4 regions of the Serratia plymuthica genome follow, and region 3 is predicted to be linked to each of the others. Evidence: predicted binding sites of a transcription regulator. Region 3 holds the regulator's gene; each other region holds the start of a gene.
The links. Region 3 encodes PurR, which represses purine synthesis genes. Its sites were predicted from a motif close to CANGCAAACGTTTGCNTG; they were not measured.
Positions count from the first base shown of each region.

Region 1: the regulator PurR is predicted to act here: its motif matches at 2,230-2,247, upstream of guaB (IMP dehydrogenase).
Region 2: the regulator PurR is predicted to act here: its motif matches at 2,099-2,116, upstream of purT (formate-dependent phosphoribosylglycinamide formyltransferase).
Region 4: the regulator PurR is predicted to act here: its motif matches at 5,623-5,640, upstream of purH (bifunctional phosphoribosylaminoimidazolecarboxamide formyltransferase/IMP cyclohydrolase).

Region 1 covers NZ_CP068771.1:4,755,947-4,763,882, reverse strand. The annotation lists gene guaA (glutamine-hydrolyzing GMP synthase) at 1-601, opposite strand, end outside; gene guaB (IMP dehydrogenase) at 705-2,168, opposite strand; gene xseA (exodeoxyribonuclease VII large subunit) at 2,339-3,715, shown strand; gene JK621_RS22175 (glycoside hydrolase family 31 protein) at 3,721-6,087, opposite strand; gene JK621_RS22170 (MFS transporter) at 6,099-7,406, opposite strand; gene JK621_RS22165 (LacI family DNA-binding transcriptional regulator) at 7,772-7,936, shown strand, end outside.
Region 2 covers NZ_CP068771.1:2,792,893-2,800,828, forward strand. The annotation lists gene yqfB (N(4)-acetylcytidine aminohydrolase) at 1-96, opposite strand, end outside; gene JK621_RS12955 (YebG family protein) at 136-459, opposite strand; gene dbpA (ATP-dependent RNA helicase DbpA) at 548-1,930, opposite strand; gene purT (formate-dependent phosphoribosylglycinamide formyltransferase) at 2,173-3,351, shown strand; gene JK621_RS12970 (YoaH family protein) at 3,385-3,627, opposite strand; gene JK621_RS12975 (glycosyltransferase) at 3,691-4,698, opposite strand; gene JK621_RS12980 (hypothetical protein) at 4,760-4,999, opposite strand; gene pabB (aminodeoxychorismate synthase component 1) at 5,208-6,578, shown strand; gene JK621_RS12990 (CoA pyrophosphatase) at 6,575-7,153, shown strand; gene sdaA (L-serine ammonia-lyase) at 7,600-7,936, shown strand, end outside.
Region 3 covers NZ_CP068771.1:2,019,698-2,027,633, forward strand. The annotation lists gene JK621_RS09640 (riboflavin synthase subunit alpha) at 1-77, shown strand, start outside; gene JK621_RS09645 (I78 family peptidase inhibitor) at 106-402, shown strand; gene cfa (cyclopropane fatty acyl phospholipid synthase) at 604-1,755, opposite strand; gene punC (purine nucleoside transporter PunC) at 2,099-3,307, opposite strand; gene punR (DNA-binding transcriptional activator PunR) at 3,430-4,374, shown strand; gene purR (HTH-type transcriptional repressor PurR) at 4,371-5,396, opposite strand; gene JK621_RS09670 (YnhF family membrane protein) at 5,721-5,810, shown strand; gene JK621_RS09675 (C40 family peptidase) at 6,013-6,831, opposite strand; gene JK621_RS09680 (Grx4 family monothiol glutaredoxin) at 7,246-7,590, shown strand; gene rnt (ribonuclease T) at 7,767-7,936, opposite strand, start outside.
Region 4 covers NZ_CP068771.1:3,205,105-3,213,040, forward strand. The annotation lists rRNA gene rrf (5S ribosomal RNA) at 43-158, opposite strand; rRNA gene JK621_RS14980 (23S ribosomal RNA) at 261-3,168, opposite strand; tRNA gene JK621_RS14985 (tRNA-Glu) at 3,404-3,479, opposite strand; rRNA gene JK621_RS14990 (16S ribosomal RNA) at 3,625-5,166, opposite strand; gene purH (bifunctional phosphoribosylaminoimidazolecarboxamide formyltransferase/IMP cyclohydrolase) at 5,802-7,391, shown strand; gene purD (phosphoribosylamine--glycine ligase) at 7,440-7,936, shown strand, end outside.

The sequences.
Region 1 (7,936 bases), 2.7 Mb from region 3:
TATCCAGCACGAAACGCTCCAGCATGCGCTGGCCCTGACGGGTGTGGGTCACTTCCGGGTGGAACTGCACGCCGTAGAAGCGTTTTTCTTCGTTGGCCATAATGGCGAACGGGCAGGTATCGGTGCTGGCGACGGTCACGAAGTCCGAAGGAATGGCGGTCACTTTGTCGCCGTGGCTCATCCACACGTCCAGCAGCGGTTTGCCGGCAGAACTGAGGGCGTCTTCGATGCCGCGAACCAGCGCGCTGTCGGTGGTCACTTCCACCTGCGCATAGCCGAACTCGCGCTCGTTGGAACCCTGCACATGGCCGCCCAGCTGCATCGCCATGGTCTGCATGCCGTAGCATACGCCCAGTACCGGTACACCTGCGGTGAACACGTACTCTGGCGCACGCGGGCTGTTATGTTCGGTGGTGCTCTCCGGGCCGCCGGAAAGGATGATGCCGCTTGGATTGAATTCGCGGATTTGCTCTTCGCTAACGTCCCAGGCCCACAGCTCACAGTAAACGCCGATTTCGCGCACGCGGCGTGCTACCAGTTGGGTGTATTGCGAACCAAAATCCAGAATAAGGATGCGATGCTTATGGATATTATTTGTCATGTGAGGCGAATTCCAGCAACAGAGAAAAAGAGCGAAAAATAAGGTTTCGGGGCGAGGAGCCAAGCCCCCCACCCCGGCCTCTCCCGCAGGAGAGGGTCAAGCATTAACCCATGCGGTAGTTCGGTGACTCTTTGGTGATGGTCACGTCATGCACGTGGCTTTCCTGAATGCCGGCGCCGCTGATGCGCACAAATTCAGCCTTGGTGCGCAGCTCGTCGATGGTGGCGCAACCGGTCAGGCCCATGCAAGAGCGCAGACCGCCCATTTGCTGGTGCACGATCGCTTTCAGCATGCCTTTGTAAGCCACGCGGCCTTCGATACCTTCCGGCACCAGTTTGTCGGCGGCGTTATCGGTCTGGAAGTAACGGTCGGAAGAGCCTTTGGACATGGCGCCCAGCGAGCCCATACCACGGTAGGACTTGAACGAACGGCCCTGGTACAGCTCGATTTCGCCCGGCGATTCTTCGGTGCCCGCCAGCATGGAGCCGACCATCACGCAAGATGCGCCGGCCGCGATGGCTTTGGCGATGTCGCCGGAGAAGCGGATGCCGCCGTCGGCGATAACCGGAATGCCGGTGCCTTCCAGCGCTTCAACCGCGTCGGCGATAGCGGTGATCTGCGGTACGCCCACGCCGGTCACGATGCGGGTGGTACAGATGGAGCCAGGGCCGATACCCACTTTCACCGCGCTCACGCCGGCGTCTGCCAGCGCTTTGGCGCCGGAGGCCGTGGCGACGTTGCCGCCAACGATCTGCAGATCCGGGTATTTGGCGCGGGTTTCGCGAATGCGCTGCAATACGCCTTCGGAATGGCCGTGGGAGGAGTCGATCAGGAGTACGTCAACGCCTGCAGCGACCAACGCGTCAACGCGCTCTTCGTTGCCGGCACCGGCGCCAACCGCAGCGCCAACGCGCAGGCGGCCATGCTCGTCCTTACAGGCGTTTGGCTTGCGCTCCGCCTTCTGGAAGTCTTTTACGGTGATCATGCCCAGCAGATGGAAGTTGTCGTCCACCACCAGCGCTTTCTCAACGCGTTTTTCATGCATTCTTTGCAGCACGACTTCACGCGCTTCACCCTCTTTCACCGTGACCAGGCGCTCTTTCGGCGTCATCACGGCGGTAACAGGCTGGTTCAGATCGGTCACGAAGCGCACGTCACGGCCGGTGATGATACCGACCAGTTCGTTCTCTTCGGTCACTACCGGGTAGCCGGCAAAGCCGTTACGCGCGGTCAGTTCTTTCACTTCTTTCAGCGTGGTGGAGGGGGTTACGGATTGCGGGTCGGTCACTACGCCGCTTTCATGTTTTTTCACGCGGCGGACTTCTTCAGCCTGACGCTCGATAGACATGTTTTTGTGAATGAAGCCCAGGCCGCCTTCCTGCGCCAGCGCAATGGCCAGGCCAGCTTCGGTTACGGTATCCATGGCTGCGGACAGCATAGGGATATTCAGGTGGATAGTTTTGGTCAATTGGGTGCCGAGCTCAGCGGTATTAGGCAGAACCGTAGAGTGAGCTGGAACCAGGAGAACGTCGTCAAACGTTAGTGCTTCTTTCGCGATACGTAGCATGGGCAATATCTCACCAGAGTGGGCTGTGAAAAAGATAAAATATTGCCGCGGCATTATACAGAGCGTAATCGGTTGCCTCCAGCACTTTCTCACAAAAACTCTTGATTACCTTTTTCAGCCCTGTAGTATCGACCAATTAAGTGGTTGTTTTGGAATTTGATCTGGGTCACATGTCGCTACCTGTCTCGCCGTCTATTTTTACCGTAAGCCGCCTGAATCAGACGGTTCGACAGCTGCTGGAAATGGAAATGGGCCAGATTTGGCTCTCCGCCGAGATCTCCAACTTCTCTCAACCCGCTTCCGGCCACTGGTATTTCACGCTGAAAGACGACCGCGCGCAGGTGCGTTGTGCGATGTTCCGCAACAGCAACCGCCGCACCACCTTCCGCCCGCAAAACGGCCAGCAAGTGTTGGTTCGCGCCAGCATCACGCTGTATGAACCGCGCGGCGACTATCAGCTGATTGCCGAAAGCATGCAACCCGCCGGCGACGGCCTGCTGCAACAGCAATTCGATCAACTGAAACAGCGCCTGAGCGCCGAAGGCCTGTTCGACCAACAGTTCAAGCAACCGCTGCCCAGCCCGGCCAAACGCGTCGGGGTGATCACCTCCGCCAGCGGCGCGGCGCTGCACGATGTGTTGCAGGTGCTGCAACGGCGCGATCCTTCGCTGCCCATCGTTATCTACCCGACCTCGGTGCAGGGCGCGGAAGCGCCATTGCAGATCGTACGCGCCATCGAAACGGCCAACCGCCGCGACGAATGCGACGTGCTGATCGTCGGCCGTGGCGGCGGCTCGCTGGAAGACCTGTGGAGTTTTAACGACGAACGCGTAGCGCGGGCGATATTCGCCAGCCGCATTCCGATCGTCAGCGCCGTCGGCCATGAAACCGACGTCACCATTGCCGACTTTGTCGCGGATCTGCGGGCGCCAACCCCTTCCGCCGCCGCCGAACTGGTCAGCCGCAATCAGCTGGAGCTGCTGCGTCAGTTGCAATCCCAGCAGCAGCGGATGGAAATGGCGATGGATTACTATCTGGCCCAGCGTCAGCAGCAGTTCACCCGCATCAACCACCGTTTGCAACAGCAGCATCCGCATCTGCGCCTGGCGCGCCAGCAAACGCTGTTGTTCAAGCTGCAACGCCGGTTGGAAGACGGCATGCAAAATCAGCTGCGCCTGTCTTCACGCCGCAGCGATCGGGTGCAACAGCGTTTGGCGCAGGTGCAGCCGCAGGCGCGCATTCACCGCTACCAGCAACGCGTGCAGCAACAGGAATACCGTTTGCAGCAGGCGCTGGAGCGCCGGCTCAACGCTTACCGCCAGCGTTTCGGGGTGGCCTGCAGCCAGCTCGAAGCGGTCAGCCCGCTGGCGACGCTGGCGCGCGGCTACAGCGTGACGCAAACCCCGCGCGGCGAATTGCTGAAAACCACCAAACAGGCGCAGGTCGGCGAACTGCTGAAAACCCGCCTGCAGGATGGCTGGGTGGAAAGCGAAGTGAAAACCGTCATCGTCGCCAAGAAGCCGCGCAAGAAGCGCGCGGCCCCATAAACGCCCTATTCCAACGTAAAACTCTCGCCCGGCTCACCGTTGATCCACAGTTCCCGCGTTTCTCCGGCAGGCAGGCTGACCGTCAGCGTCCGCCAGGCCGGTTTGAACTGCCCTTCGGTGGTGACGTTCAGCATGACGCGCCGATTATCGCTGTGCATCTCCCAGCGCAGCCACAGCGCGTTGCCCTGCTGCCAGCCATAACTTTCCCCGTCGTCTTCGAACAACAGCCCAGAAGCGCTGCCACAGCCTTTAAACGGGTACAGTTGCAACTCGCGCCGATCGTCGGCGGCAACGTCGACGTGCGCCAGGCGAGATGACAGCGGCAACGCCGCCCCGGCGCGCACCAACAGCGGCAGACGCTCCAGCGGTGCATCCAGCACCACCGTCTGGCCACCGCTGAACCACTGGCCGCTGTGGAAGCAGTACCAGCCTTCGCCGTTATCCGGCAGATAGACCGAACGCGCACGCTGCCCCTGCTCCACCACGCTGGCCACCAGCAAATCGCGGCCGATCATAAAATCATCGGTTTCGTTCAGCGTGCGTTCATCATGCTCGTGATCGAGGAAGGTCGGGCGCAACATCGGCTCGTCGTCGGCGCTGGCCTGCCACAGCAGGGTGTAGAAATAGGGCATCAGGCGATAGCGCAGGTTGATCGCCTCGCGGACGGCCGGCGTGGCGGCCGGATACATCCACGGCTCGTTAACCGTCGCGTCGTCGTTCCAGGAGTGAATGGTGAAACGCGGGTGCATCACGCCGTTTTGCACCCAGCGCACCAGCAGTTCGGCGTCCGGTTTGTCGCCGGAAAAACCGCCGACGTCGTGCCCCAGGTTATACAACCCGGACAGGCTCATGCCCAACCCCATGCGGATGTTGTAGCGCAGGGTTTGCCAGTTGGTGCGGTTGTCGCCGCTCCAGGTCTGCACGTAGCGCTGCATGCCGGCACAGCCGGAACGGGAGATCAGGTACGGCCGCAGGTCGGGCGCGAAGCGCTGCTGGGCTTCCATCGAAGCGCGCATCATCAGCAACGGCATTACCGGGCGGATATGCTTGATGGCGATCGGCCGGCCAAAACCCTGGCAGCGCGCTTCTGCGTCCCACACTTCGTATTCGTTGTTGTCGTTCCAGGTCGAATCTATGCCCATCTCCAGCAGTTGCTGAGTGACGCCCTGCTGCCACCAACGCACCGTCGCCGGGTTGGTGAAATCGAGGTGCGAACCTTCGTCGTCCCAAAAGCTGGAGCGCTCCGGCTGGTCGCTTTCCGAATCGCGGATAAACAGCCCCTGCTCCGCCGCCTGCCGGTACTGCGGATGATCCTGCAACAGGCAGGGTTTGATGTTGGCCGCCAGCTTCAGCCCGGCGGCGTGGAACGCCTGGCTCAGCAACTTCGGCTGCGGCACCTTGTCGTAATTCCAGTTGAACACGTAGCGCTTGTTGCCGATCGAGGTGTAACCCGAAGACAGCTGGAACGAGTCGCAAGGAATATCGTGCTGCTTGCACAATGCGATGAACTGTTGCAACTGCTGCTGGGCGTCCGGCGCGTCGGTGTAATGCATGGTCGAACCGCTGTACCCGAGGCTCCATTTCGGCCCGAAGTGGGTCTTGCCGGTGAGGCGCACAAAGGCTTTGGTCACGTCCAGCACCTGCGGCCCCAGGAACAGGTAATAATCGAGATCCCCCGCCTCGGCCTGATAACGGCGGTAGGCCAAATGGTAATTGTCGATCTCGTTGCCCAAATCCAGCCAGCAGCTGCTCAGGTTGTCGTAAAACAGCCCAAAACTGGCCTCTGCACCGCGGGTGATGGTGAAGGGCACATGCTTGTACAGCGGATCGGTGCTGGCGGCGTTGTAGCCCATCGCATCCAGATTGCGCATTTCGAAGCGGCGGCCGCTGCGCTCCAGATCGCCGGCCTTCTCGCCCAGGCCATAATAGCGTTCGCCGGCAAAGCGGCGCTGGTAGTGCGCCACGCCGTCACCCTGCGGATTGAGCAGGTAGGCGCTGGTTGGCCGGTCGGCCGCCAGCGGCCGCCATTCACCGGCGGCATTGCGGTGTTCCCACTCCAGCCACAGCGGCTGGTGCACGGTAACGCGCAGCGCGGCGCCGGTCACCACCAATCGATCCTCATGCTGTTGCAGTTGATAACCCGGCAGGCTAAAACCGGCGACGCTCAGGCGATCGCGCCCTTCCCAGGGCACGTCGGCCTGCGGCGCAATGCTCCAGGTGCGGTCCAGCGCCAGCTCGCCGTTGCGTTTGATCAGCACGCGGAACAGGTTGTCTTCCAGCACGTACAGGCAGAACAGGTGGCGCTCGTCGACCAGCAATTCAACGCGGTCGGCATACTCGCCTGCCAGCGTCCATTTTTTTAACGTTTTCATAGGCATCCAACTTAACTATTCAGTGTTTTTTTACCGCCGCGCTCGGCGATCAAGGCAATCAGGAACAGGGCGCCGATCAGATCGAAGAAGCCCATGGCGATAAACAGCGGGTTGAAGCCGACGGTGTCGGAAACCGCACCGATCAGCAGCGTAAACAGGAAACTGGCGATCCAGGCACTGGAGCCGCGCATGCCGTTGACCGTCGCCATCTGGTTTTTATCGAACGACTCCACCACCAGCGCGCTGAGCATGCAGGAGATCACCTGGTGGCCGAAACCGCCGATCGAGATCAACGCGATCGCCACATAGGGATCTTTGGTCACCGCGACAAACGCCAGCGAAACCATCATGAAGGCGCCGGTGACCGAGCTGGCGACCACCGAGTTGACGCGGCTGCAGCCGAACCATTTGCGGTACAGGGTGGTGAGATAACCGCTGGCGACGCTGCCGATATCCGCCGCCAAAAACGGCAGCCAGGCAAACATGGCGATGTGCTTTAAATCCATGCCGCGTTCGGTAGCCAGGTACAGCGGCACCCAGAAGCTGAACACCGCCCAGGCCGGTTCGGCGAGAAAGGCCGGAATGGCGATGCCGTAGAACTTTTTGTTTTTACACAAGATTGCCAATGATTTTAAAAACGGCAGCCTCGGCAATACCGGCTCGTTATCTTCGCGGATCAGATCCAACTCTTTTTGGCTCAGATTGGGGTGTTTTGACGGCTCGTGGTAGAACAGCCACCACAGTACCACCCAGACCAACGCCAACGCGCCGGAGAACAAGAAGGCACCCTGCCAGCCAAAAGAGACGTGGGCAATGACGATGATTGGCGGGGCCAGCATGGCGCCGATAGAAAAACCGACGCCCGCCCAGCCGGCAGCAACCGGCCGTTCCTTTTTCGGGAACCAGTCGGAAATCGCCTTGGCGTTGCCCGGCGTGGCCGCCGCTTCCGCCCCGCCCATGAAGAAGCGCAGGATCGCCAACTGAACCCAGCTCCCCGCCCCGGCGTGCAGCATGCACACCACCGCCCAGATGCTGGCGCAGATCAAAAAGCCCATCTTCAGGCCGATAACATCGATCAGCCAGCCGCAGATCGGCTGAAATACCGTATAGGCCAGCTGGAATGACGCCACCACCCAGGAATATTGCTCGGTGGTCATGTTCAGGCTGGTTTTCAGCTCCGGCGCCAGGATACCCAGCGAGTTACGGGTAATGTAGTTGACCGTAACGCCGAGCAGAAACAGCGCCAGCATCCACCAACGCAGCGATTTAAACTTGCGGCGGCCGCTGTGCGCGACCGTCTGATTAATTTCAACACTCATCTGTCTTCTCTCCACGGCGGCTGCCCGGTGAAACAGCGCGCTTTTTGGTAGGGCACGTTTTGGTATCGAAGGTATGGGTTGCGAAAATTTGCGATAACGATCACGAAAAATCACACGCATCGCTGACAACCACATGATTTATTTTCATTTTATTTATAATTCAGCCGGTGAATTGGACTGATAAGTCTATAAAATTGGTGTACCAATGCAGACTAGCCAGCCGGGAGCGTGAGCGAAACGTGGTTTTTTGCAAAAATTTTCATAGGCAGCCTAAAAGCTCGCCATAATGGCGACCCAAGCCAAACAGTACGCTGAAAAAACGTGGTGAAAATATTTTCACCGGCAAATTTGAAGGAGATCACAGAATGAACGGAAAGCTGAAAATACAGGAAATTGCCCGCCAAACCGGGCTGTCGATCAGCACCGTTTCACGCGTACTCGCGGGCAAAGCCAACACCAGCGCCGAGGCGCGCCACAAGGTATTGGCCTGCGCCCAGCAGAACGGCATCTTGCAAGGCCTGTCCAACGGC
Region 2 (7,936 bases), 770 kb from region 3:
AAAGTGGGATTCGCTGGCGTCCCGGAGAGTAATGGTCTTGAGCCCGGCCAGAATGTCTTGCTCAAAGCGACTGAAGAAAGTTATTCCACGGGTCATTCTAGATCCTTTTTCATCACATTGCCGCAACATAAGTCATTATGCTGCCTGCTTTTCTGACGCAGATCCCTCTTTTGAGGTAGCGACGGATTTTTCCGTTTTCACTTTGGTCGGTTGCTTCGGCGCTTCCGCCGGCGCGGCACCACGCAGAATCTGCCCCAGCACGTCTTTATGCTCCGCCAGGAAGAAGCTCAGCCCTTCACGCTGCTCATCATCCAGGTTCAGAGGCGCCTGCTGCAGCCATTCACCGAGACTGTCCGCCAGATCCAGCATTTTGTCGTAAGCATCGGCTTCTTTCTTGGTTGCGAAAGTCATCTTTTCCTCACCGTTTCTCACCACCACATATTTTACTTCAACGGCCATGTGTGCATTCCTCAAAGGTTAGAATACTGTATTTTTATACAGTATAAGGTGATTTTACGCAGGGATGCAAGCGCACCCCTGACGCGGATTATTTCAACAACCGCACCTTGCAGTTCTTGCCTTTGATTTTGCCCTGCTGAAGCTGTTGCAGCGCCTTGCGAGCGCTGGACTTGCGGATCGCCACATAGGCGTGTACCGGGAACATGTCGATTTTGCCCACTTCAGCGGCCGTCAACCCGGCATCGCCGGTCAAGGCACCGAGAATGTCGCCAGGGCGAATTTTGGCTTTGCGCCCGCCGTCGATGCAAAGAGTGACCATTTCGGCCTCCAGCGTGGTATTGGCAGCGCCGCTCAGTTCAGACACCGGCGCCCAGTTGACCGCCTTGCGCTGGTACTCTTCAACCGCATGCGCACGCTCCATTTCCTGCGGCGTACACAGGCTGATCGCCAGGCCGTTCAGGCCCGCGCGGCCAGTACGACCAATACGGTGTACGTGTACTTCCGGATCAAACGCCAGCTCATAGTTGACTACCAGCTCCAGCTCTTTGATATCCAGCCCGCGCGCGGCAACGTCGGTCGCGACCAGCACCCGGCAACTGCGGTTGGCAAAACGCACCAGCACCTGATCGCGATCGCGCTGTTCCAGATCGCCATGCAGAGCCGATACGCTGATACCACGGGCTTCCAGCGCTTCATAGACGCTCTGGCAATCGCGCTTGGTGTTGCAGAACACCACACAGGACGAAGGCTGATAATGACGAATGGCGGACACCAGCACCGCCGGGCGCTGATCGCGGGTGGTTTCGTAAAAGCGTTGTTCAATGGAGGTGTGATCGTCGCCATCGTCCACTTCTACATTCAACGGCTCACGCTGCACGCGGGCGCTGATGCGCTCGATACCGCTCGGATAGGTCGCCGAGAACAACAGAGTCTGGCGCTGCGGCGGGGTGTAACTGATCACGTCGTCGATGTCGTCGGCAAAGCCCATGTCCAGCATGCGATCGGCTTCGTCCAGCACCAGCACTTTCAATTCATCCAACACCAGCGTTTTCTTGCGCAAATGCTCCTGAATACGCCCCGGCGTACCCACCACGATATGCGGCGCATGCACCAGCGAGTCGAGCTGTGGCCCCATTGGTTGGCCACCGCACAGGGTAAGGATTTTGATGTTCTGGGTGAAACGCGCCAGCCGACGCAACTCTTTGCTTACCTGGTCAGCCAGTTCGCGTGTCGGGCACAAGATCAGCGCCTGTGCCGCCACCTGAGAAACATTGATTTTGTCCAGCAGGCCGATACCGAACGCCGCCGTTTTACCGCTACCGGTTTTTGCTTTGGCACGTACGTCCTGCCCTTTCAGGATGGCGGGCAATGCGGCGGCCTGCACCGGCGTCATTGCGGCGTACCCCAGTTCATTGAGGTTGGCCAACTGTTCGGCTGGCAACGGCAGGGAAGAAAAAGATACTGTGCTCACGGCGATAACTCTTATATGGCAAATGGAATGGCGGCGCGCCCACGGGTTGGCGCCGAATCAGCCGCAGATGATAACAGAGATAGCAGGGTTTACGGATTTCACGCATAAAAAAAGCCGCCGCACAGGCTTTTTGGGCAATAACATCGCCCCCCATCTCGCCCACCTGCATGCGCAAACGTTTTCGTATATACTGCACACCCATTATCAGACCGCGTTAAATCCACAGATCCAGGTACGAGACTATGTTAACTATTGGAACCGCCCTGCGCCCGTCCGCCACCCGCGTCATGCTGCTCGGCTCCGGCGAGTTGGGTAAAGAAGTTGCCATCGAATGCCAGCGTTTAGGACTGGAAGTGATTGCTGTAGATCGCTATGCGGATGCCCCGGCCATGCATGTGGCGCACCGCAGCCACGTCATCAATATGCTGGACGGCAACGCGCTGAAAGCCCTGATTGAACAGGAACGTCCCGATTACATCGTGCCGGAGATCGAAGCCATCGCCACCAGCATGCTGGTTGAGTTGGAGAGACAGGGACACCGCGTGGTGCCCTGTGCCGAAGCGACACGCCTGACCATGAACCGTGAAGGTATCCGCCGTCTGGCCGCTGAAACCCTGAGCCTGCCGACCTCCAGCTACCGCTTTGCCGACGGTGAAGAAGACTTCCGGCAGGCCGTCGCCGAAATCGGCTATCCGTGCATTATCAAGCCGGTCATGAGCTCCTCCGGCAAGGGCCAGAGCCTGATCCGCAGCCCGGAGCAGCTGAAAACCGCCTGGGATTATGCCCAACAGGGCGGCCGCGCCGGCGGTGGGCGAGTGATTGTCGAAGGCCTGGTCAAGTTTGATTTTGAAATTACCCTGCTGACCATCAGTGCGATCGACGGTGTCCATTTCTGTGCGCCAATAGGTCACCGCCAGGAGGACGGCGATTATCGTGAATCGTGGCAACCGCAACGGATGAGCGAGCTGGCATTGAATCGCGCGCAGGAGATTGCGCAAAACGTAGTGCAGGCGTTAGGTGGGTTCGGCCTGTTCGGCGTTGAATTGTTCGTCTGCGGCGACGAGGTGATCTTCAGCGAGGTGTCGCCGCGCCCGCACGATACCGGCATGGTGACGCTGATCTCGCAGGATCTGTCCGAATTCGCCCTGCACGTTCGCGCCTTCCTTGGCCTGCCGATTGGCGCTATTCGTCAATTCGGCCCTTCGGCCTCGGCGGTGATCCTGCCGCAGATGATCAGCAGCGATCTGCGCTTCAGCGGTTTGGAGCACGCATTGAGCGGCCACAATCAGCTGCGTCTGTTCGGCAAACCGGACATTAACGGGCAACGCAGGATGGGCGTGGCGCTGGCAACGGCGGAAAATGTGGAAGAGGCGGTGGCGTTAGCCAAGCAGGCTGCCGCCGCGGTAGTGATTGAGGGATAAAACGTTGGGGCCGGCTTGCCGGCCCCTGCAACATCAATAGTTTTCGTCTTCTTCCGACTCGTCGTCAGCCTGTTCGTCCGGCCTTTCCTGATAGTCGTCTTCGTCTTCATCATCAAACAGAACGCTAACCTGGTCGCCCTGGTGTTTTTCGCGGATTTCCTGCGCGACGCGCGCGATGGCTTCACCACTGCTCATGCCTTGTTCCATCAATAGATGGATACGGTCCGCAGCTTCCTGCTGCTCTTGGTGACTCAATGACGGCATACCTGCAAGCATGTGTTTCTCTCCGGCAAAATGGAGGGGGATTATACGCCTTAAACCGGCGGATCCCAACGCCTGTTATTCGGCAGCGGGCTGCGAGCAATGATCGCCGCCTTGCCACTGCTTCAGCCGATGTAACCACAACGTCACGTGCCAGTACTGCTTGAGACCACGCGCGTTAGCCGCCATCGTTCGATCGATGCCGCGCCGATAAAACTCATCGGTGATTTGGCACTGCGCCGCCAGCTCAGGCTCCCGGCGAATACTGTGGCAAATACCCAACGCCTCGCGGGCAATCTGCCAGTGAAAAGCCGGCCTAATGACCATTTTTCTGGCATAACGCTGGTTAAGCGCCACCAGCATTTCCACTATTTTCATATAGTGCCGCTGGTATTCCACGTTCGCCTTGCCGGTGCGACGGCGGTTGCTGATGGATTGATCGTGCACCCGTTGCCGATACAAGGCTTTGCTGAGGTACTTGACCCGCTGCGCATTAAACATCACCTCGGTGGTCCAGGGAATATCCTGGTGATGCAAACCCGGTTCGAAATACAACTGATGCTGTTTAATAAAATCAAGACGATACACCGCCAACCAAACTACATGAATAAACTTCCTTGTTTTCAACGCACGTTCCAGCCACTGTGCTCCGCTAATAACGCCGGTGTCGCCCAGTCGATTTTGAGGAATTATCGATTGCAATTCATCCCTGTGAGCAAAATAACGCTCCCCATTACACTGCATGACATCTAATTGTTCTTGTTCGGCCAACGTCACTAACGTTGAATACAATTCAGGTGCCAATACATCATCCGCGTCCGGAAACGCCACATATTTCCCCCGAGCGATAGCCAGGCCCGCGTTGCGCGCGCAGGAAACGCCGGAATTAGGCTGATCGAACACGGTAATATGCGGGTACTGCCGCGCATAGCGGTGGGCGGTAGCGCCAGAGCCATCGGTAGAGCCGTCATTGACGATGATCACCTCCAGCCGTTGTTCATCCTGGGCCAGCAGCGACGCCATAAAAGGCTCGAACAGTTCACCCGCGTTATACAACGGGACAATGACACTCAACATTAGGGGCATAGGCAACTCTTCGCAAAAAAGTAACGAATAAATAATTCTTTTTTCTAAAAAAAGGGGGGGGTTAAATAATCAAACAAGCTTCATGAATACGTTTTGCCCTCAAGTGAATTTCTTTAACCTGCATTTCCCGCAAAGAAAAACGAACGCCACGAGGATGCAAGGAATCGAAACTCCGCTTGTGATGCTGCTGACAATAAAACATATCTGCCCTCACCCTTTTTGATGACAACCTGAAATAATAACCAGAAAAAACTAGCTCATCCCTTTGTTGTTCAATCAGTACCCGCAGGCCAAATGCCAAACTGGTTTAACCTCGGCAGAATTTATTATTTTTTAACACATAAGATTCTAGTCAATGGCGCAAAAAATGCTTCATTGCAAAACTGTTTATTCGCCGTTTATGTGAAGTGTGCTTTAGCTTTCTGCGCCAGGGCATGCGCCCGTCGGTCGAATATGGCAGAATAGCCGCCAGAAACAGCCGTTACCGTCAGTCAGGTTTATTGAGGCCCATGAGCGCAATCGCACCGAATCTTAAGTCTTTGCCTTACACCCGTACCGCCCTATTGGAGCACTTCGCCCCCCTTGCTCAGCAGCCGTGGGCGATGTTGCTGCACTCCGGGTTTGCCGAGCACTCGCATAACCGTTTCGATATCCTGGTCGCGGATCCCTGCGCAACGCTCACCACCCGAGGACAAATCACCGAGGTTCGCCGCGGTGAAGATTACCGACAGTCGCAAGAAGATCCGTTCAGCCTGCTGCAAGCAGCGTTGGAACAGCAGCAGTGGCATCCCGCGGCAGATCCCAACTTGCCGTTTCAGGGGGGCGCTCTCGGGCTGTTCGGTTACGATCTGGGGCGCAGAGTGGAAAAGCTGCCGCAATGGGCGCAAGCGGATATCGCGCTGCCGGATATGGCAATCGGCATTTATGACTGGGCGCTGATTGCCGATCATCACCGGCAGACACTGACGTTGCTCAGCTATGACGATACGGAACGGCGCTGGCAATGGCTTAACGCGCAGCGGCCGGTACCGCAGGCCTTTACCTTGACCAGCCGCTGGCAAGCCAATATGACGCGCCAACAGTACGGCGAAAAATTCCAGCGCATTCAGCATTACCTGCGTAGCGGTGATTGCTATCAAATTAATCTGGCGCAGCGCTTTTCAGCAGATTATCAGGGCGACGAATGGCAAGCCTTTCAACAATTGAACGCCAGCAACCGCGCGCCCTTCTCCGCCTTTTTGCGCCTGCCGGACAACGCCGTACTGAGCGTTTCGCCCGAGCGTTTCCTGTGGCTGGAGAACCGACATATTCAGACCCGCCCGATCAAAGGCACCTTGCCGAGGCTGGCCGATGCCGATCAGGATGCGCAACAGGCGCAGCGCCTGGCGAACTCGGCGAAAGACCGCGCGGAGAATCTGATGATTGTCGATCTGCTGCGTAATGATATCGGCCGTGTCGCCGAACCGGGCAGCGTACGCGTCCCCGAATTGTTCGTGGTCGAACCCTTCCCGGCGGTGCATCATTTGGTCAGCACCATCACCGCCACTCTGCCGGAACGCACCGCAGCCACCGATCTGCTGCGCGCTTGCTTTCCGGGCGGCTCCATTACCGGCGCGCCAAAAGTGCGGGCGATGGAAATCATTGAGGAACTTGAGCCGCAGCGGCGCAATGCCTACTGCGGCAGCATAGGTTATATCAGCGCCTGCGGCACCATGGACACCAATATCACCATCCGCACGTTAATCACCGAAAACGGTCGCATTTACTGTTCGGCAGGCGGCGGTATCGTGGCCGACAGCCAGGAACAGGCGGAGTATCAGGAAACTTTCGATAAAGTCGGCCGCATCTTGCCGCAGTTGGGGGAGGTTACCGCGTCTTGAGCCAACCAACCTACCCGGCCTCGCTTGCCGCCTTTATCAGCCGTTTCCAACTGCAGCTGCCGCAGGCGTCGCAGATTTCGCACAATATCCGCCCGGCGGCGGTGCTGATCCCTATTATCTGCCGCCCCGAACCCACGTTGCTGCTCACCCGCCGCGCCGACTCGTTGCGTAAACATGCCGGCCAGGTAGCCTTTCCGGGCGGCAAAACCGATGCTGAAGATGGCTCGGCGATTATCACCGCTCTGCGTGAAGCGCAAGAAGAAGTGGCGATCCCGCCCCAGTCGGTGACCGTGCTGGGCCAACTGGCGCCGCTCGACAGCAGCACCGGGTTTCAGGTTACGCCGGTGGTCGGTCTGATCTCGCCCGATGTGCAATTCAGCGCCAACGAAGACGAAGTGGCCGACGTCTTTGAGATGCCGCTGCATGAAGCGCTGACGCTGTCGCGCTATTACCCGCTGGATATTCACCGCGCTGGCCACTCGCACCGCATTTATCTTTCCTGGTATCAGAGTCAGTTTGTCTGGGGGCTGACCGCCGCCATCATCCGGCGACTGGCGCAACAGGTCAGCATTTAACGCCAGGTACGTGATACAGATCACAAGCTAAACGGTTACCTGCACGACAGGCGCAGGTAAAGCGATCGTCATCACTTCATTCGTCTGCTTTTTCAACTACCTTTCTGGCCGTGAGAGTTTTAAAAAAACTGTAAACCCTCTCTTCAACCTTACGAAATACCTGTAAAATACTGCGGTCCGGGATAAACCACTATCAAAATAGGGGTTAAGCCGGCAGCGTCCAGCAACGGAAGCTGACGCGATTGTCATTAACAGAGTTTGGGCAACGGAAGGTTCCACGGCTGACCGACTGCCTGAGACAATCAATAAGCAAGTTAACACCAAGGATTATTTTATTTCATGCGAAAAAGGCAACCGAACCCGTACGGCCCTTTTACAATATCGCTGTTCCCTGCGCGGTTTTTAACCGATGCAACCATAACAATATGCCTCTAAGGAGTTTTAGCGTGATTAGCGTTTTCGACATGTTTAAGATCGGCATCGGCCCGTCCAGCTCTCATACGGTTGGACCGATGAAAGCCGGCAAACAGTTTGTCGACGATCTGGTAAGTAAAGGCCTGATGCCTTCTATCACGCGTGTGGCTGTAGATGTTTACGGCTCACTCTCATTGACCGGTAAAGGTCACCATACCGATATCGCTATCATCCTCGGCCTGGCGGGCAATATGCCGGATACTGTTGATATCGATAGCATCCCGGGTTTTATTCGCGATGTAGAACAACGTCAACGCCTGATGCTGGCCGGTGGCTTGCATGAGGTTGATTTCCCGCGCGACGGCGGCA
Region 3 (7,936 bases):
TAGACACCGTTGAGCGGGTGTTGGCGAGCCGCGAAGCGGCAATGGCGACGGCGAGCGCGCTGGCGCAGAAGATCTGACGGACAATAACCACAGAGGAGTAACCGCGTGAAGTTTTATGGGAAAACGTTAATGTTAACGGCGCTGCTGGCGCTGAGTGCCTGTAGCAGTTCACCCGAGCAGGGCGCGGCCAATCAGGCCGTTGATGCGGAAAGTGATACCTGCGGCGCATCGCAATACCAGAGTTACGTCGGTAAACCGATGTCGGCGCTGGAAGGCGTTCAGATTGAATCTCAGGTACGCGCTATACCGTACAATTCGGCCGTTACCATGGACTTTAACCTGCGTCGTCTGAACTTCCTGGGCGATAGCGATGATAAAATCATTCGGGTTTATTGCGGCTGATATACCCGTCGTCTTTCAGGTTGCAGCGTTGTTGCCTGCACTCAATTACGTGGCCCATCCTTGGGCCACGTCCCTCAAAAGGCCACTGCCAGCAGCGTTCAAATCTGCTCCCGGCAAATTTGTCACCCCGGCGACTTAGTTAAGCAAGTGCCTGGCTGCAGATCGAAATCCATAGGGCATGTTTTTTACTCTGCAGGATAATCAGCGCGGGACGCGGATACCGCCTTCAATGCCTTTCGGGCTAAGCACTACCTGCCACAATTGGATATCGCGCGCACGGAATGCCCCGGCACAGGCGTTCAGATAATAGCTGAACATACGTTCGAAACGCTCGGAATAACGTTGGGCCAGCTGCGGCCAGGCCTGCCTGAAGCGCTCGTACCAGACCATCAGCGTGCGATCATAATCGGCGCCAATATTATGCCAATCCTCCATCACGAAACGCCCCTCGCTGGCTTTGGCTATTTGCGTGATTGAAGGCAGGCAACCATTAGGGAAGATATATTTGTTGATCCACGGGTCAACATTCATATCTGTCCGGTTCGAACCAATGGTATGCAGCAGGAAAAGGCCGTCCGGTTTTAAATTACGCTCCACCACCTTGAAGTAGGTGCGATAATTTTTGGGGCCGACGTGCTCAAACATGCCGACGGAGACAATGCGATCAAACTGCTGGTACAGATCGCGATAGTCCTGTAGCAGGATTTCAACGTCCAGTCCGGCGCAGCGTTCCTGCGCCAGCTTTTGCTGTTCTGCGGAGATGGTGACGCCCACGACGGAAACGCCGTAGTTTTTCGCCGCAAAGGCGGAAAGGCCGCCCCAACCACAGCCGATATCCAATAATTTCATGCCCGGCTGCAACTGCAGTTTCTCGCAAATCATTCGCAGCTTGGCTTCCTGCGCTTCTTCGAGCGTGGTTGCCTCTTTCCAATAGGCGCAGGAATATTGCATATAGGGATCGAGCATCAGCGTAAAAAGATCGTTTCCCAGATCGTAATGTTCTTTACCGACAATCCAGGCGCGTTTCTTCGATTGCAAATTGGTTAATCGCGCGGCGGCAATACGCAGAGTGTCTTTCAAATGATGCGGGAGTTTCTTTTCAAGGCCGGCGCTGACTACGCGTTGAAAGAAAATATCCAGCCGTTCGCATTCCCACCAGCCGTCCATATAACTTTCGCCCAGACCGAGAGAACCTTCCTGCAGCACGCGTTTAAAAAAATTAGGGTTTTTAACCTGAATATCGAAAGGGCGTGAGCCGTTTATTTCAATACCGGCCATGCTGAGCATTTCATGAGCGATACGGTACCATGGGTTGTCTTGAATGCTCACATCTTCTATACACGATGAACTCATAGCTTCTCCATCACCTTCTTCTGACTTATGACCCGCCAGAAAATAGCTTAGACAATTTCTGCGGGCGCATACGTTTACCTGCGGTGAAAAGTCACCGTGGCGTCTGATATCCGACTATGAACAGAGGAAAATTTTAAGAAGACTCCAGCGCAATAGGCACAGGATAAACAAATCCTTAAAAAAGTGTGACGCCTTACGCGTACACAACAGCTACTTGTGATAATAAGACTACAAAAGTGTTATTTTAAAAGGTCGTTTTTGAGTATAGGCTTGCCGAGGCGCTGACTCAACCGTAAATCGCACTCGGCAAAAATATTCTTTAAGTGATTATTAATTCTGGTAATTATGACGCAGGGTTAGCATGTTCCTGGCGCGTCGCCTGTGCATCATCAATCACTTTTCCCCGTTGCAACATATACCCCAACGCGGCCAATACCACCGTTGAAACCATTACCGTTACCGTCGCCAACAGCGGTTGGGCAATAAAGGCCGAAACCAATAGGCTGGCGACAAAGCATAAACCCAACTGCAATGTATTTTGCAGGGCTGCGGCTTTGCCGGTGCCTTCCGGGAAGGGCATCAACGCATTCGCCACTACGATCGGGTAGCAGGCTCCGTTGACCAGCGCCATTAGACAGAATGGAATCAATAATGTGGTCAGCGTAGGCTCGGTCATTGTTGCTACCAGATATAACGCCACCATGCTGATGCCATAACCTACCAGCAGCCACGGCAGCAGGGTGTTGCCATTGATGCGATTTAACGCCGTACGGCAACCGTAACCGCCCAATAAGAATGCCAGCGTCTGCGGGACATAGCTCAGGCCAATGTCATTGGGGCTGTAACCCATATCGCCAAGAATAAACGGCGAGCCGGTGAGCCAGGCAAAAAAGCCGGCAGAGCAGGCGGCAAAGATGGTGACGTTACCGCTGAATACCGGCGATTTCAGCAGTTGGAAGAAGCTCAGGGTGTTTTTCCGAGTGGCCAATGGCGCGCTTTTGGCGCTTTCCTTCAGTAACAGCGTAGGCAGCAGCAAAATGACGGTGATACCCAGCAGAACGGCGAAAATTGCCCGCCATCCCATGTGGTTCAGCAGCCAGGCGCCGACCAGCGGCGCCAGCGCTGGCGAAAGTGCCACCAGCGGCATAATGGTGGCGAATACGCGATTGGCCTTGCCTTCACGGTAGCGGTCAATGACCAACGCTTGCCAGGTGACGGCGGCTGAGCACACGCCGATCGCCTGAATAAAGCGCAATGACCACAACTGGACGGCATTCTGTACCCACAGCATGCCGAGGCAGCCCAGGGCAAACAGCGCCAGGCCAATCAGCAGCACGGGTTTACGGCCCAAATTATCGGAGAGCGGCCCCCAGAGCAGTTGAGCAAAGGCAAAACCGGCCAGGAAAATGCTCAGGCTGGCGCTGATTGCACCGGCGGAAATTTGCAGATCCAGCTGCATGGCGCCAAAGGCGGGCAGATACATGTCGGTGGCCAGGTAACCCAGCATGCTCAGGCCGGCAAGATAGAACATAAAACCAAAGGAATTTCGCATGGTATTTCTCATTAATATTTTATTGTCGCAGGTTTTTAGCGCCGGCAAGTGTATCCGGCTGGATCTCTGCTTGTGAAACGGTAATATTTGCGAAGTGCTGTTAAAAAAATTGAAGGCAAACCATGTGGTCTGAATATTCTCTTGATGTCGTGGACGCGGTCGCCCGCACCGGCAGCTTCAGCGCGGCGGCGCAGGAACTGCACCGGGTGCCTTCGGCGGTGAGCTATACCGTTCGGCAACTGGAACAATGGTTGGCGGTGCCGTTATTTGAACGGCGTCATCGTGATGTAGAACTGACGCCGGCCGGCCTGTTATTTATTCAGGAGGCGCGCGGTGTCATCAAAAAAATGCTCGACACGCGCAGGCAGTGCCAGCAGGTGGCCAATGGTTGGCGCGGCCAATTAAAAATTGCGGTGGATATCATCGTCAAGCCGCAGCGCAGCCGACAGCTGGTGTTGGATTTTTACCGCCATTTCCCCGATGTTGAGCTGCTGATCCAACCGGAAGTGTTTAACGGCGTCTGGGATGCGTTGGTGGACGGCCGCGCCGATATGGCGATCGGCGCTACGCGAGCGGTGCCTGTCGGCGGCGGTTTTGCCTTTCGTGACATGGGCGATATGCGCTGGTTGTGTGTCGCCAGCCCGCAGCATCCATTGGCGGCGTTGGAGGGCCTGCTGAACGACGATCAGCTCCGGCCTTTTCCTTCCCTGTGTCTGGAGGATACCTCGCGCAATCTGCCCAAACGGGTCACCTGGACGCTGGACAACCAGCGGCGGTTGGTGGTGCCGGATTGGGCATCGGCGGTGGATTGCTTGTGCGCTGGCTTGTGTGTCGGCATGATGCCGGCGCATCAGGTGCTGCCGTTGGTACAACGCGGCGAGTTGGTGGCGCTGCAACTGCAACAGCCGTTTCCCGCCAGCCCATGCTGCCTGACCTGGCAGCAGAATACCCCATCGCCGGCGATGGCCTGGTTACTGGACTACCTGGGGGACAGTGAAACCTTGAACCAGGAATGGCTGAGCGAAGTGGCGCCGGAAACCGCCTTGGTTCCCGGCGCTGGCGACTAGCGGCGGTAATCGATAAAGGGGCCGTCGGCGACCGAGCGGCGTTCAACCAGCTTCGGATGCACTTCAATGACCTGCGACTCTTCACGCTTGCTGATGATGCGATCCAGCAGCATGGTGAACGCCATCTCACCCAAACGCTCTTTGGGCTGGTGGATCGTCGTCAGCGCCGGGGTGAAATAGCGCGCGTTGCGCACGTTATCGTAGCCGATGACTGAAATGTCCTGCGGTACTCGCAGCCCCAGTTCATCGGCGGCGCAGATAGCGCCCATCGCCATGATGTCGCCGCCGCAGAATACCGCCGTCGGGCGTTGTTTCTGCGACAATATCTGATGCATGGCCTTGTAGCCGGATTCCGGTTCGAAGTCGCCCTGAACAATCCACTCGTCGCGCACCTCGATATTGGCTTCTTCCATGGCTTTCAAAAAGCCCTGATGGCGGCCGCCGCCGGTATTGCGCGCCAACTGGCCCGGAATGGCGCCAATATCGCGGTGACCACGCTCGATCAGATAGCGGCCGGCCAGATAACCGCCTTCGAAGGCGTTATCGATGATGGTATCGGTAAAATCACCGCGTGCGGCGCCCCAGTCCATGACCACCATGGGGATATTACGGTAATCTTCCAGCATCCCCAGCAATTGATCCGGGTATTCAGAGCACATCACCAGCAGGCCGTCGACGCGTTTTTGCGCCAGCATCGCCAGATAAGCGCGTTGCTTGTCCAGGTTATTGTGCGAATTACACAGGATCAGCGTATAGCCTTTGCTGTAGCAGCTGTTTTCCACCGCCTCGATCACTTCGGCGAAATAGGGCGCTTCGCTGGAGGTGGCCAGCAGGCCAATAGATTTGGTGTGATTGACCTTCAGGCTGCGCGCCACGGCGCTGGGAGAATAGTGCAGCTCTTTGATCGCGGCCCCAACGGCCGCTTTGGTCTCTTCGGCGACGAAACGAGTCTTATTGATGACGTGCGAAACGGTGGTGGTGGAAACGCCAGCGCGTTTGGCCACATCTTTAATCGTTGCCATGTAAAGAATGACTCCTGAACTCACATGTTGCAGCATGTAAGTGTGATGTTAATCGTTTGCCTGCGTAGATCCTTCTTCCAAATAAACGAAGCTGAGTTTTTAGTGTGTTGAAGTCGTCAGCGCTTGGTCAGGAGGGGCATTTTTGCCGGTACGCAGTTGTGAACTGCGAATTTTGTCCCATATTGAGCCAAAGTGGAAGAGGTAATCAGTATTATAAACCGGGAAATGATAACAAGATTTTATTGTCTAACTGTGGGAAAATGGGTTGACGCATTAATTGTGTGCCTTTTACCCTTGGGAAATCCCGTCTGAAAAGGAGTTGTAATGGATACCGATCTGAAAATGTCACTGTTCACGACTGTGTGCGCGCTGGCCGTTATTATTGCTTTTAGCTTCACTGCGGCGTTGAACTGATCCCCGGTTGTAACACAGGCGCAGCTCGCTGCGCCTGTTCGCGTTTTCCTGCCATTACGTCTTCTTGCAAGCCTCCAGCCACACCAATGCCCGGAAATTTCACCTGCGGGTTCGCAAAACTGTTCTCAGAGCGCGGTGAAAGCACAGAAGGCGTCGCTTGCGAGGAGGGCGGCCGGCGGGAGAGCGCCAGCCGCGGAGGATATTATCGAATGGTTTTCGGCGTTACTACACGGCGTGCGCCGATATAGTGGTTTTGCCAGTAGTCGTTGTCCAACTGGCTGATACGGATTTCCTCGCCGGTACGCGGTGACTGAATGAATTTGCCGTTGCCCAGATAGACGCCGACATGATCGGCCATGCCGCGGTTGTTGATGCGGAAGAACACCAGGTCACCGCTTTCCAGTTCGTTTTTCTTGATCGGCGCCGCATCGCGCAGGTGATACATTTCGTTGGCGGTACGCGGCATCTTGATTTTCACGACGTCTTTATAGGCGTAATAAATCAGGCCGCTGCAGTCGAAACCGGTTCTTGGCGAGGTGCCGCCCCAGCGATAAGGTTTGCCCATTTGATCCATCAGCTTGGCCATGGCGGTTTGCTTGGCGTGCTGATAGCGCTTTTTGTGCGCCGGGCTGAGTTTCAATGGCTTATCGTCACGCACCAGTTTGGCGGTGGCCATACCGGCTTCCCGATGGCGGCCATAGCCTTTTTTGTAGCCCTTTTTCGGTGGGGTTACTTTGATTTTGGCTATTTTCTGGGTTGAGTGTTTCGATTTGGCGCTAACGATCTTTTTAGCGGTTTTTTCTGTTTTGGCTTTGGAAACCTTGGCAGTTTTTGGCGTAGCAGTGACTTTCACTTTTTTGCTGGCCTTTGCCGCTTTCTTTTTCTTGCGGTCATCCGGACGAGCTTCATTAACGTGGCTTTTGCGCTGCTCGGCGGCAACACGCGCCTGTGGCGCAGCGTGCGCCAGATTTAAGAATAGCTGTGTAAACAACAGCACAAAAAGCGTAAGAATTAAACGCATGTCGACGTTACCAACCTTGGCCCCGGAACAGATATCGAAAGAATGACAGTATTCCCCAATTTCGCCATATAAAACAGCGAAGAACTCATAAATGATAATCCATATTGTGAGAAAACGTTAACGACAATTTTTTTGCTGAAAAATCAATCCATTGATGTATAAAAAATCGCCTTTTGCCGCTGCGGGAATTATTAAATGGGGCTGTGCGGCGGAAAAATATATTAGTGAAATGGTCGGATTAAAAATGTTATTCTGAGCGTATGTTTTAACCGGAATGGCCTGGCCGGTGAGACGCGATTGGCAACGGGGAAATGCCCTTGCAAAAGATGGCGTTTTCTTGCGACTGTTCCAGCCGCTACAATAGCCAGTGTGATGCATGTTGTAGCCATGAGATGTGGCTTGAGGAAGCGATAAATGACGACGATTGAAAAAATTCAACAGCAGATCGGTGAGAACCCTATTCTGCTGTACATGAAAGGTTCACCGAAATTGCCAAACTGCGGTTTCTCTGCGCAAGCGGTGCAGGCGCTGTCTGCCTGTGGCGAACGCTTTGCCTACGTTGATATTCTGCAGAACCCGGATATCCGTTCCGAGTTGCCGAAATACGCCAACTGGCCGACTTTCCCGCAGTTGTGGGTAGACGGTGAGCTGGTAGGCGGCTGCGATATCATCATGGAGATGTATCAGCGCGGCGAACTGCAGCAGTTGATCAAAGAAACTGCAGAGAAGTATAAAGAGCAAGAAGACCAGCAGCCATAACGGCTCGGGTTTATTGCCAGAAGACATCGGGCGGTGCCAGTGCTACTGGGCCGCCCGATTTATTTGTAGTTTATACCCGTCATCTTTCAAGCTGCAGCGTTGTTACCTGCACTAGTTCCCCCCAATGACTTACTGAAGCAAGCGCCTGGGGTGGGCGCCTGGCTGCAACTTGAAAGCTATAGGGTAGTGTCAGTATCACCGATGGCCAGTGGCCATCCGCCAAGGCGTTTCCAGCGGTTAACCAGTTCGCAGAACAGTTGAGCCGTTTGTTCGGTGTCGTACAGGGCCGAATGCGCCTGAGTGCTGTCGAACGGAATATTGGCGGCAATACAGGCTTTGGCCAACA
Region 4 (7,936 bases), 1.2 Mb from region 3:
AAAGCCCCATGCTTTCGCATGAGGCTTTCGACTTTGTTTGATGCCTGGCAGTGTCCTACTCTCGCATGGGGAGACCCCACACTACCATCGGCGCTACGGCGTTTCACTTCTGAGTTCGGCATGGGGTCAGGTGGGACCACCGCGCTATTGCCGCCAGGCAAATTCTGTTTCATTCCAACCGCTTCACTCTCGTGTCGCCATCGAAACCAATCTCGGAACTTCGCTGAAAATCTCTCAAATCAAAACACCTTCGGTGTTGTAAGGTTAAGCCTCACGGATCATTAGTACTGGTTAGCTCAATGCATCGCTGCACTTACACACCCAGCCTATCAACGTCTTAGTCTTAAACGTTCCTTCAGGGGCCTTAAAGGCCCAGGGAAGACTCATCTCGAGGCAAGTTTCGCGCTTAGATGCTTTCAGCGCTTATCTTTTCCGCACTTAGCTACCGGGCAGTGCCATTGGCATGACAACCCGAACACCAGTGGTGCGTTCACTCCGGTCCTCTCGTACTAGGAGCAACCCCTCTCAATCTTCCAACGCCCACGGCAGATAGGGACCGAACTGTCTCACGACGTTCTAAACCCAGCTCGCGTACCACTTTAAATGGCGAACAGCCATACCCTTGGGACCTACTTCAGCCCCAGGATGTGATGAGCCGACATCGAGGTGCCAAACACCGCCGTCGATATGAACTCTTGGGCGGTATCAGCCTGTTATCCCCGGAGTACCTTTTATCCGTTGAGCGATGGCCCTTCCATTCAGAACCACCGGATCACTAAGACCTACTTTCGTACCTGCTCGAGCCGTCACTCTCGCAGTCAAGCTAGCTTATGCCTTTGCACTAACCTCACGATGTCCGACCGTGATTAGCTAACCTTCGTGCTCCTCCGTTACTCTTTGGGAGGAGACCGCCCCAGTCAAACTACCCACCAGACACTGTCCTCACCCCGGATTACGGGGCCGAGTTAGAACATCAAACATTAAAGGGTGGTATTTCAAGGTTGGCTCCACGCAGACTGGCGTCCACGCTTCAAAGCCTCCCACCTATCCTACACATCAAGGCTCAATGTTCAGTGTCAAGCTATAGTAAAGGTTCACGGGGTCTTTCCGTCTTGCCGCGGGTACACTGCATCTTCACAGCGAGTTCAATTTCACTGAGTCTCGGGTGGAGACAGCCTGGCCATCATTACGCCATTCGTGCAGGTCGGAACTTACCCGACAAGGAATTTCGCTACCTTAGGACCGTTATAGTTACGGCCGCCGTTTACTGGGGCTTCGATCAAGAGCTTCGCCTTGCGGCTGACCCCATCAATTAACCTTCCAGCACCGGGCAGGCGTCACACCGTATACGTCCACTTTCGTGTTTGCACAGTGCTGTGTTTTTATTAAACAGTTGCAGCCAGCTGGTATCTGCGACTGGCTTCAGCTCCGAGAGCAAGTCTCTTCACCTACGCGCCAGCGTGCCTTCTCCCGAAGTTACGGCACCATTTTGCCTAGTTCCTTCACCCGAGTTCTCTCAAGCGCCTGGGTATTCTCTACCTGACCACCTGTGTCGGTTTGGGGTACGATTCTGTGTTACCTGATGCTTAGAGGCTTTTCCTGGAAGCTTGGCATCAACTACTTCTGCACCGTAGTGCATCGTCATCACGCCTCAGGGTTGAATAAGAGAACGGATTTACCAATTCTCTCCCCCTACACGCTTAAACCGGGACAACCGTCGCCCGGCTAGCCTAGCCTTCTCCGTCCCCCCTTCGCAGTAACACCGAGTACAGGAATATTAACCTGTTTCCCATCGACTACGCCTTTCGGCCTCGCCTTAGGGGTCGACTCACCCTGCCCCGATTAACGTTGGACAGGAACCCTTGGTCTTCCGGCGAGCGGGTTTTTCACCCGCTTTATCGTTACTTATGTCAGCATTCGCACTTCTGATACCTCCAGCAACCCTCACAGGCCACCTTCAACGGCTTACAGAACGCTCCCCTACCCAACAACGCTAAGCGTCGCTGCCGCAGCTTCGGTGCATGGTTTAGCCCCGTTACATCTTCCGCGCAGGCCGACTCGACCAGTGAGCTATTACGCTTTCTTTAAATGATGGCTGCTTCTAAGCCAACATCCTGGCTGTCTATGCCTTCCCACATCGTTTCCCACTTAACCATGACTTTGGGACCTTAGCTGGCGGTCTGGGTTGTTTCCCTCTTCACGACGGACGTTAGCACCCGCCGTGTGTCTCCCGTGATAACATTCTTCGGTATTCGGAGTTTGCATCGGTTTGGTAAGCCGGGATGGCCCCCTAGCCGAAACAGTGCTCTACCCCCGAAGATGAGTTCACGAGGCGCTACCTAAATAGCTTTCGGGGAGAACCAGCTATCTCCCGGTTTGATTGGCCTTTCACCCCCAGCCACAAGTCATCCGCTAATTTTTCAACATTAGTCGGTTCGGTCCTCCAGTTAGTGTTACCCAACCTTCAACCTGCCCATGGCTAGATCACCGGGTTTCGGGTCTATACCTTGCAACTATTCGCCCAGTTAAGACTCGGTTTCCCTACGGCTCCCCTATACGGTTAACCTTGCTACAAAATATAAGTCGCTGACCCATTATACAAAAGGTACGCAGTCACACCACGAAGGTGCTCCCACTGCTTGTACGTACACGGTTTCAGGTTCTATTTCACTCCCCTCGCCGGGGTTCTTTTCGCCTTTCCCTCACGGTACTGGTTCACTATCGGTCAGTCAGGAGTATTTAGCCTTGGAGGATGGTCCCCCCATATTCAGACAGGATGTCACGTGTCCCGCCCTACTCATCGAACTCACAGAATGTGCATTTTAGTGTACGGGACTATCACCCTTTACTGTGCGACTTTCCAGACGCTTCCACTAACACACAAACTGATTCAGGTTCTGGGCTGTTCCCCGTTCGCTCGCCGCTACTGGGGGAATCTCGGTTGATTTCTTTTCCTCGGGGTACTTAGATGTTTCAGTTCCCCCGGTTCGCCTCGTATGGCTATGTATTCACCATACGATAGTGTGTCGAAACACACTGGGTTTCCCCATTCGGGTATTGCCGGTTATAACGGTTCATATCACCTTACCGACACTTTTCGCAGATTAGCACGCCCTTCATCGCCTCTGACTGCCTAGGCATCCACCGTGTACGCTTAGTCACTTAACCTCACAACCCGAAGATGTTTCCATCGTTCGCATTGCTACATTTGAGAGACTCTATGACAGGTTAATCCTTATCCCAATACATCTACGGAGGGATAAGTTTCAGCTGTCATGTTTCAATTTTCAGCTTGTTCCAGATTGTTAAAGAGCAATATCTTAAACACGACTCGCAAGAGTCATCTTTAAGATGTTTTCGGTGATGACTCACCGGTGATAATGTCTTTCACTCATTATCGGATTGGCGTCCCCAAGGGGATTCGAACCCCTGTTACAGCCGTGAAAGGGCAGTGTCCTAGGCCTCTAGACGATGGGGACACGAAAATCCGATTAAACTGAACGTTTTAATCGGTTCGTATCAGCATGAGTCAGAGACTCATTACATCAACAGGTAGCGCTTTTGCTCATTACTTTTTCATCAGACAATCTGTGTGAGCACGCCACGCGAATCAATATCATTAGGTAAGGAGGTGATCCAACCGCAGGTTCCCCTACGGTTACCTTGTTACGACTTCACCCCAGTCATGAATCACAAAGTGGTAAGCGCCCTCCCGAAGGTTAAGCTACCTACTTCTTTTGCAACCCACTCCCATGGTGTGACGGGCGGTGTGTACAAGGCCCGGGAACGTATTCACCGTAGCATTCTGATCTACGATTACTAGCGATTCCGACTTCATGGAGTCGAGTTGCAGACTCCAATCCGGACTACGACGTACTTTATGAGGTCCGCTTGCTCTCGCGAGTTCGCTTCTCTTTGTATACGCCATTGTAGCACGTGTGTAGCCCTACTCGTAAGGGCCATGATGACTTGACGTCATCCCCACCTTCCTCCGGTTTATCACCGGCAGTCTCCTTTGAGTTCCCGACCGAATCGCTGGCAACAAAGGATAAGGGTTGCGCTCGTTGCGGGACTTAACCCAACATTTCACAACACGAGCTGACGACAGCCATGCAGCACCTGTCTCAGAGTTCCCGAAGGCACTAAGCTATCTCTAGCGAATTCTCTGGATGTCAAGAGTAGGTAAGGTTCTTCGCGTTGCATCGAATTAAACCACATGCTCCACCGCTTGTGCGGGCCCCCGTCAATTCATTTGAGTTTTAACCTTGCGGCCGTACTCCCCAGGCGGTCGATTTAACGCGTTAGCTCCGGAAGCCACGCCTCAAGGGCACAACCTCCAAATCGACATCGTTTACAGCGTGGACTACCAGGGTATCTAATCCTGTTTGCTCCCCACGCTTTCGCACCTGAGCGTCAGTCTTTGTCCAGGGGGCCGCCTTCGCCACCGGTATTCCTCCAGATCTCTACGCATTTCACCGCTACACCTGGAATTCTACCCCCCTCTACAAGACTCTAGCTTGCCAGTTTCAAATGCAGTTCCCACGTTAAGCGCGGGGATTTCACATCTGACTTAACAAACCGCCTGCGTGCGCTTTACGCCCAGTAATTCCGATTAACGCTTGCACCCTCCGTATTACCGCGGCTGCTGGCACGGAGTTAGCCGGTGCTTCTTCTGCGAGTAACGTCAATGCAATGTGCTATTAACACACTACCCTTCCTCCTCGCTGAAAGTGCTTTACAACCCTAAGGCCTTCTTCACACACGCGGCATGGCTGCATCAGGCTTGCGCCCATTGTGCAATATTCCCCACTGCTGCCTCCCGTAGGAGTCTGGACCGTGTCTCAGTTCCAGTGTGGCTGGTCATCCTCTCAGACCAGCTAGGGATCGTCGCCTAGGTGAGCCATTACCCCACCTACTAGCTAATCCCATCTGGGCACATCTGATGGCGTGAGGCCCGAAGGTCCCCCACTTTGGTCCGTAGACGTTATGCGGTATTAGCTACCGTTTCCAGTAGTTATCCCCCTCCATCAGGCAGTTTCCCAGACATTACTCACCCGTCCGCCGCTCGTCACCCAGAGAGCAAGCTCTCTTGTGCTACCGCTCGACTTGCATGTGTTAGGCCTGCCGCCAGCGTTCAATCTGAGCCATGATCAAACTCTTCAATTTAAAAGTTCGATTTGCTTCAACTCGTGAAGCGATGCTCAAAGGTTACTAAATGAATTTTACTTCAGTAGTCACTCTTCAAGACTTGATATTTTTTCGAACCCGAAGGTTCTGGATATCGTCTTGTGGAGTGCCCACACAGATTGTCTGATAAATTGTTAAAGAGCAGTGAGTTAGCCGCCGTAGCTTGCTATCTCGAGGTGGCGTATATTACGCTTTCCTCTTTCAGAGTCAACCCTAATTTTCAGGATTTTTTCTCTTCGAACCCCGGAGACTCTGTGAAGTTGTTCACATGTTCCGTGTCGATGGAGGCGCATTATAGGGAGCTCCTCGCAGGCCGCAACAGGTATTTTCGACAAAAACGATCGTTTGCTGCATTCCACAGCAAAACCCGTCCTTATACCCTGTTGTGCACAACTTTATCCACAGAACCCATTTGCGAGGAAAATTTACGAGCACCGCGCAAACGTTTTCGCTACAATTCCTCGCGACGAAACGCTCCCTCTTTTATAAGGTCGTTACCTGAATCTGTGCCCGATTGCTCCTCTATAGAGAGAAAATCCTTTCCTTATAGAGAGAAGCAGGTGGAAATTCACGTAACGCTCTTTATTGCGACTCCAAAGCCAAGGGATAAAACCATGCAACAACCTCGTCCAATCCGCCGGGCCCTGCTCAGCGTCTCCGACAAAGCCGGTATCGTTGAATTCGCCGAAGCGCTTTCCCAGCGTGGCGTCGAACTACTCTCCACCGGCGGCACCGCCCGTCTGCTGGCAGATGCCGGCCTGCCTGTTACCGAAGTTTCCGACTACACCGGTTTCCCGGAAATGATGGACGGACGAGTGAAGACCCTGCATCCCAAGGTACACGGCGGCATTCTGGGCCGTCGCGGTCAGGACGATGCGATCATGGGCCAGCACGACATCAAGCCGATCGACATGGTAGTCGTTAACCTTTATCCGTTCGCCCAGACAGTCGCGCGCCCGGACTGCTCGCTGGAAGACGCGGTCGAGAATATCGATATCGGCGGCCCGACCATGGTGCGCTCCGCGGCCAAGAACCATAAAGACGTCGCCATCGTGGTGAAGAGCAGCGACTACGCCGCCATCATTACCGAGATGGATAACAACGATGGCTCGCTGCAATACGCCACTCGTTTCGATCTGGCTATCAAAGCCTTCGAGCATACCGCCGCCTACGACAGCATGATCGCCAACTACTTCGGCGCACTGGTTCCAGCCTATCACGGCGATACTGAACAGCCTGCCGGCCGGTTCCCACGCACCCTGAACCTTAACTACATCAAGAAGCAGGATATGCGCTACGGTGAAAACAGCCACCAGCAAGCTGCCTTCTATATAGAAGAGAACGTTCAGGAAGCTTCTGTCGCTACCGCTGACCAGCTGCAGGGCAAAGCGCTCTCCTATAACAACATCGCCGATACCGACGCCGCGCTGGAATGCGTCAAAGAGTTCGCCGAGCCGGCCTGCGTGATCGTCAAGCACGCCAACCCATGCGGTGTGGCTATCGGCGACGATATCCTGGTGGCCTACGAGCGCGCCTACCAGACCGATCCGACCTCGGCTTTCGGCGGTATCATCGCCTTCAACCGTGAACTGGATGCCGCCACCGCGCAAGCCATCATTAGCCGCCAGTTCGTGGAAGTGATCATTGCACCGAGCATCAGCCAGGAAGCCCGCTCTCTGCTGGCCGCCAAGCAGAACGTTCGCGTTCTGGCCTGCGGTCAATGGCAACAACGCGTTGCCGCGCTGGACTTCAAACGCGTCAATGGCGGCCTGCTGGTGCAGGATCGCGATCTGGGTATGGTGAACGAAGGCGATCTGCGCGTGGTGTCCGAACGTCAGCCGAGCGCTCAGGAACTGCGTGATGCGCTGTTCTGCTGGAAAGTGGCCAAATTCGTGAAATCCAACGCCATCGTTTATGCGCGTGACAATATGACCATCGGCATAGGCGCTGGCCAGATGAGCCGCGTTTACTCCGCCAAAATCGCCGGGATCAAAGCGGCAGACGAAGGGCTTGAGGTGAAAGGTTCCGCCATGGCGTCCGACGCCTTCTTCCCGTTCCGTGACGGCATCGATGCGGCAGCGGCGGTTGGCATCACCTGCGTGATCCAGCCTGGCGGTTCGATCCGCGACGACGAAGTGATTGCCGCCGCCAACGAACACGGCATTGCGATGATCTTCACCGACATGCGCCACTTCCGCCATTAATCCCTTTTGCCGCGTGCGCTACGGCGCACGCTCTGCATGGAGTACCTGATGAACATTTTAATTATCGGCAACGGCGGGCGTGAACATGCGCTGGCATGGAAAGCCGCTCAGTCACCGCTGGCAGACAACGTTTACGTCGCACCGGGCAACGCCGGTACCGCGCTGGAACCAAACCTGACAAACGTAGCGATCTCCGCCACCGATATTCCGGCGCTGGTCGCCTTTGCACAGAGCCATGACATCGGTCTGACCATCGTTGGGCCGGAAGCGCCGCTGGTGATTGGCGTGGTTGACGCCTTCCAGGCCGCAGGCCTGAAAATCTTTGGCCCGACCCAGGCGGCCGCTCAACTGGAAGGCTCTAAAGCCTTTACCAAAGACTTCCTGGCGCGTCATAACATTCCGAGCGCCGAGTACCAGAACTTTACCGACGTTGAACCGGCGCTGGCTTATGTACGCAGTAAAGGTGCCCCTATCGTCATTAAAGCCGATGGTCTTGCCGCCGGTAAAGGCGTCATCGTCGCCATGACGCTGCAGGAAGCGGAAGA